One region of the Priestia sp. LL-8 genome, then DNA from elsewhere that is predicted to be linked to it. Evidence: riboswitches for the same ligand, from Rfam matches in the RefSeq annotation. Region 1 holds a riboswitch; the other holds the start of a gene.
What was found. A riboswitch is a leader RNA that binds a small molecule or an ion and turns the genes downstream of it on or off. The one in region 1 is predicted to bind S-adenosylmethionine.
Positions count from the first base shown of each region.

Region 2: it holds a riboswitch for S-adenosylmethionine, as region 1 does, so the genes downstream of both, U9R83_RS10935 (Na+/H+ antiporter NhaC family protein) here and metE (5-methyltetrahydropteroyltriglutamate--homocysteine S-methyltransferase) in region 1, are expected to answer to the same signal.

Region 1 is NZ_JAZAQH010000001.1:3,385,843-3,389,029, reverse strand. It holds gene U9R83_RS17590 (metallophosphoesterase family protein) at 1-100, shown strand, start outside; gene U9R83_RS17585 (hypothetical protein) at 400-651, shown strand; SAM riboswitch class I at 731-841, shown strand; cobalamin riboswitch at 921-1,109, shown strand; gene metE (5-methyltetrahydropteroyltriglutamate--homocysteine S-methyltransferase) at 1,260-3,187, shown strand, end outside.
Region 2 is NZ_JAZAQH010000001.1:2,154,257-2,157,443, reverse strand. It holds gene U9R83_RS10935 (Na+/H+ antiporter NhaC family protein) at 145-1,455, opposite strand; SAM riboswitch class I at 1,541-1,647, opposite strand; gene U9R83_RS10930 (ABC transporter permease) at 1,749-2,516, opposite strand; gene U9R83_RS10925 (ABC transporter ATP-binding protein) at 2,509-3,187, opposite strand, start outside.

The DNA of each region.
Region 1 (3,187 bases):
AAATAATTATAATTTTACGGAGTTTTTTGTTAGCCGGTACGACATTTTAGGACCTCTTCTTTGGAAGGATTTTGGACGACCTCGAAGAAGTTGTTTGTAAAAACAAGAAAGTAGAAAGCTAAGTTTAATAGAGAGCCTGCCTGTGAATCACAGGCAGGCTTTTGGAAGATTGTGCATAATGTTTAAAGAAACCTTGTAGCAGAAGGCTCAGTCAAACGTTATAATAGATAGTGAATGATGATATATTCTCTATATTTGTCATATATTTGTATTACATATGTAATTGAAGAAAAACATTCACTTGATATACTGTTTAATGACTTAACTTTATCTTAAAATTTACAGTGAACTGCCTGCTTATAGAGGATTAGAAGATACACAGCAAATGGAGGAGCTATCATGGCAAACGAAAAGATGCAAGAAGGACTTAATCGTTTTATTAAGGAAGATTTAAATGACCTTTTAGGTAGACTGTTCCCTTTAATGGACCGGGAGTGTGCGGAAGAAAAGAGAATGCTTATCGAAACCGCGGTAGAGTACATCTATTCTTCAGGGTATCATCAAGGAGCAAAAGACTTGATCGAAACACATCGAAAAGATGATTACAAATTGTTAAGGCAAAAATTAGCGTCAGCACCTCCTGAAAACTGATTTTTTAAAATTTGTTTTGACAACGTAAATGTAAGGTGTTAAGATAACTCTAAATTCAAAACATTATAAACAATTAAAACTCTTATTGAGAGAGGCGGAGGGACTGGCCCTGTGAAGCCCGGCAACCATTTAACAATTTTGTTAAAAAGGTGCTACATCCTGCAAAGCGTACAGCTTTGAAAAATAAGAGAGGATTTCATAGATACTATGCCTCTCTATTCATGATAGAGAGGCTTTTTATTTTATGTGAAGGTGTTTTGAATAAACAATTTCATAGAAATGCATCAGGTGCTGTGTAACGAATGTACGCAGCTTAAAAGGGAAGACCGGTAAAAAGCCGGCGCGGTCCCGCCACTGTAATGGGGAGCAACTTATTAACCACTGTTTCATGTTGAAATGGGAAGGGATAGGAAGCGATGAACCTAAGTCAGGAGACCTGCCTGTTGTATGCACTTAAGCTCTACGGGATATAGAGAGGAGTGAGGAATACGTGTTGAGAAAAACAGGCTATCTCAACTTTAGTTAAGTATGCGTATCATCTCTCTTTTCATTTCGAAAAGAGAGATTTTTTAGTTTACCGATAAAAAAATATACAGGGAGTGGAAAAAATGAGCAGTGTAAAAAGTTCAAATGTAGGTTATCCAAGAATTGGTGAAAAACGAGAATGGAAAAAAGCGCTTGAGCAGTTTTGGGCAGGAAAGCTAGAGAAAGATATCTTTCTGCAGGAAATGGAGGCTCTTCGTCTAGGGCATCTGAAAAAACAGCGTGATGCAGGAATTGAATTGATTCCAGTCGGCGATTTTAGCTTATACGATCATGTGTTAGATACAGCTGTTATGTTTGGTTTGGTGCCAAAGCGCTTTGAGTACGAGGGAGGACCAGTATCGCTTGAAACGTATTTTGACATTGCGCGAGGAACAAAAGGTGCAGTAGCCTCTACGATGACAAAATGGTTTAACACCAATTATCACTATATCGTACCAGAGCTAGAAGGACGTAAGCCGGCTCTCGTAGAAAATCGTCCGCTTCAATTTTACAAAGAAGCAAAACAAAAGCTAAATATCAAAGGAAAGCCCGTTATTTTAGGTCCGGTAACATTTGTAAAGCTATCAAAAGGATATAAAGAAAGTGAGTTTAAAAGAGTAGTTGAACAATTTATTCCTCTTTATGCAACTATCTTAGCGGAGCTTCAGGCAGAAGGAGTAGAGTGGGTACAAATAGATGAGCCGGTTTTAGCTACAACGCTATCAAAAGAAGACCTAGCGCTGTACAAAGAAGTCTATCAAGCTTTGAAAAAAGCAGCACCGAACGTCAAAGTCATTTTGCAAACGTATTTTGACAGCGTTGATTACTACAAAGAAGTTGTGTCTCTTCCTGTTGAAGGAATTGGCTTAGACTTTGTACATGACCGAGGAGAAAATCTCACTGCGCTTAATAAATATGGGTTTCCGACTGATAAAGTGCTGGCAGCAGGAGTGATTGACGGACGAAACATTTGGCGTGAAAACTTGGACGAGCAGCTTTTAACGATCAGTGAAATTGAAGAAGCCGTATCAAAAGACCGTTTGATTCTGCAGCCTTCATCGAGTTTATTACATGTTCCTGTCACGGTAAAAAATGAAGAAACCATTGAGCCAGTGTTAAAAAATGCGCTCTCTTTTGCAGATGAAAAGCTAAAGGAAATCACGCTTTTAACAAAAGCGGTGCAGCAAGGAAAAGAAGCAATAGAAGAAGAAATAAACGTAAGTAAACAGGCGATTCAAGCATTAAATGGATCATCTTTCCGAAACCATCAAGACGTGCAAAAAGAGCTGAAGCAGCTGGACAGCTATAAAGCTAAGCGCCAAACGCGGTTTGACGTACGTCAACGCGTTCAGCAAGAAGCTTTTCAACTGCCGCTTCTTCCCACGACAACAATTGGAAGCTTCCCGCAAACAAAAGAAGTGCGACAACAGCGTCTAAAGTGGCGTAAAGGCGAGTTAAGCGATGAAGCATATGAAGCGTACATTAACGATGAAATCAAAAAATGGATTGAAATTCAAGAAGACATCGGCTTAGATGTCCTTGTGCACGGAGAGTTTGAGCGTACGGACATGGTTGAGTACTTCGGTGAAAAATTAGGAGGCTTTCAGTTTACGAAGTTTGGCTGGGTGCAATCATACGGTTCTCGCTGCGTAAAGCCGCCGCTCATTTACGGAGATGTATCGTACGAGCAGGCGATGACGATCAAAGAAACTGTGTATGCACAGTCTCTAACAGATAAGCCGGTTAAAGGAATGCTGACGGGTCCGATTACGATTTTAAACTGGTCGTTTGTACGTGATGATATCCCGCGCTACGATGTCGCAAATCAAATTGCGCTTGCTCTTAGAAAAGAAGTAGAAGCACTTGAAAGTCAGGGCATTTCAATGATTCAAGTAGATGAACCGGCGCTGCGTGAAGGATTGCCGTTAAAACGAGAAAACTGGGACAGCTACTTAAACGCTGCGGTGTATGCGTTCAAGCTAGCAACGGTATCGGTGCAAAACGAGACGCA
Region 2 (3,187 bases), 1.2 Mb from region 1:
TGCCCTCTAATCAACTGCTAGAAGGACCTACACACATGAAACCTGCGTTTAACACAACAAAAAAAACGAACCACTAATCAAACATCTTGATCAATGGTTCGTTTTTCACTTCATCTAAAATACTTTCGTTCCAGCCTCTTTAGATTAAGCAGCCTCTTTAGATGATTTTGATTTTTTATTTAAACGTGGAAAGCCAATTACAATCGCAATGATACCGCAAACCGCTGTTAACATTGGATAGAATGTAAATGGAATAATCTCAATCGGTGAAACTTTAGCAAATCCTGCTGCTAGAAGCATTTGTGCACCGTAAGGGATAAGCCCTTGAACGCTGCATGAAAACAAGTCGAGCAGACTGGCTGATTTACGATTATCAATTGAATACTTATCAGAGATTTCTTTCGCTAACGGACCTGCTGTAATAATTGAAATCGTGTTATTAGCCGTGGCTAAATTAGTTAAACTTACCAATCCAGCGATACTGAATTCTCCGCCTTTTTTTGTTTGAATGCGTCGTGTTAATAAGTTCAATAAGAACTGAATACCGCCGTTATAGCGAATGAGTTCAACCATTCCGCCAATTAAAAGAGATAAAATAATTAATTCCGACATTCCGCCAATACCTTCTGTCACAGTTTTAGCAAGAGAAGAAAGCGTGTAGCTTCCGTCAGCTAATCCAATCACGCCGGCTAATACAATTCCTCCGGTTAAAATGCTTAATACGTTTGCACCAAATATGGCAGCAACTAGTACGCCGACATAAGGCAAGATTTTAAACCAGCTAAAATCTTTAATTTCTACTGATGATGTATTGCCTAGCGTCATTACAAGTAATAAAACTACCGTAACAATCGCTGCAGGAAGTACGATAAAAAAGTTTACTTTTAATTTATCTGACATATTTGTTTTTTGCGTACGAACTGCTGCAATGGTCGTATCAGAGATTACGGATAAATTATCTCCAAACATTGCACCACCAACAACGGCAGCAATTGCCAATGTAATGGATACATGCGCCTGCTCACTGATTCCTACAGCGATAGGCCCTAATGCAGCGATTGTTCCCATTGACGTTCCCATCGAAATTGAAATGAATGCGCCAATAACAAAGATTCCGACTACCACTAAGCTTTGCGGAAGAACAGACAGAGCTAAGTTTACCGTTGAATCAACAGCTCCCATGCCTTTAGCGACTTGAGAAAAAGCACCTGCTAAAATAAAAATAAGTACCATAATAATGATATCAGGATGCCCTGCTCCTTTAGCAAATCGTTCCACTTTTACATTAAGTGAATCTTTGCGGTTCATAGCCAGCGCCACAATGGCTGCAATGATAATGGCTACTAATACAGGCAGCTTATAAAAATCTCCCGTTATGATTCCTGATCCGACAAACAGGACTAAAAAGACGCCCAGCGGTAACAGCGCCCAGCCGTTTCCTTTTTGTTGTTCCATTCTTAACACCTCTTGTTTACGTAATAAAAAAAGACCTCTTCTTATTGATAAGAAGAGGTCTCTTATTTGTATCATAAGATTACCCTTCTCATCTTCCAAACGAAACATCGTCTGCTGGATTTGGCACCGCACTGCGTACAGCCAGTTGCCGAGACATCATAGGGCCAGTCCCTCCGTCTCTCTTGATAAGAAGTTTATAGTTGTTTTAAAAATAGTCTTTCACTACTGTAATCTCTTTTTATTTAATTGTCAAATGCTATTTTAGAAAAATATATAGTGTGAAAATTCCCACATCAATTAGCTACGTCTCGTTTTAAAAACGCCACCCAAGCTACGCCCATGAAGAAGACAAAGTGTGCAACTAAGATGAAGATTGAAAATGGAATTGTCATGCCGTCAAACATCGTCTTCATTCCGTCCATATACTGCACAAAGTTTGTGTTGGCGAACAGTAAAAATTTCCCCCACCATAAACCAAACTGTGATACTATCCCAGTTACTGCTTTCGCCCCGATACTTACGACAATAGCTAGACTTGAAGCAAGCGCACTGTTTCTAAATAAAGACGACAGCATGAATGCGAACGTCATCATCATAAACGTTTCCATATACGCACTGTCATACGTAAGCGTAATGTTTTTAAGCAGCTGTGCATCTCCTTCTAGACTGGTAAATCCAAAGAACAATGCTCCCCATACAAACGAAAAAAGTAAATAGCTCAGTAAGTAATACAAGCTAATTAAAATGAGCGTTATGTACTTGGACGTTAAAATCGTTGAGCGTCTAGCTGGACGAATTAAAAGAAGCTTAATGGTACCTGCTTCAAACTCTTTTGCAACCATTGACCCTCCAACAGCAAGCGCGAAAAATTGAACGAGAATCAGCATACCTGAACTAAATGACAGGAAGTTCAAAATGTTGTCTTCTGTTCCTGCACTGTTTGCTACTTTTTTCATTAAAAGAGCCATACAAAGAGTTAAAATGCCGATTGTAATAAACGTGATTTTTGTACTTCTTTTGTGAAACCATTTCATGTGTTCATTTTGAATTAGCTTAAGCATGGTGCTCTCCTTCCGTAACGGACATAAACGAATCTTCAAGCGTCTCATACACAGGGGTAATTCGGTAGACTAAAATATCGCTGTCCACTAATTTTTTATTCACAGCTGGAATTTGCTCTTTTACAATCGCCACGTCGATACTATGTGATCTCACCGTTACTTCAAATTCTTGTGATAAAAGATCCGTTGCTTTTTGTGCATCAGACACTTCAAATTCTACGTACATTCCTTGATCTTGACGATTTGGAGATAGATCTTGAATAGCTTTTAACTCGCCGTTTTGAATAATACCAACGCGGTCACATAGTGCTTCTACCTCTTTTAATAAGTGGCTCGCGATTAAAATTGAAATTCCTTCTTCCCTGCAAAGCGTTTGTAAATATGTACGAAATTCTCTCATTCCCGCTGGGTCTAGACCGTTTGTTGGCTCGTCTAGTAAAAGCAATGCAGGTTTATGTAAAATAGCTTGAGCTACTCCTAAACGCTGTCTCATCCCAAGAGAATACGTCTTCACTTTTGCATGAATGCTGTTTTCAAGTTTTACTAAAGCAATCACTTCATCCAAGCGTTCTGATGTGATCCCTTCATGCATATTCGCAAAGTGTTTTAAATTTTGATAGCCCGTCAGATAATCATAGAACTCAGGGTTTTCAATAATCGCTCCAATTGAT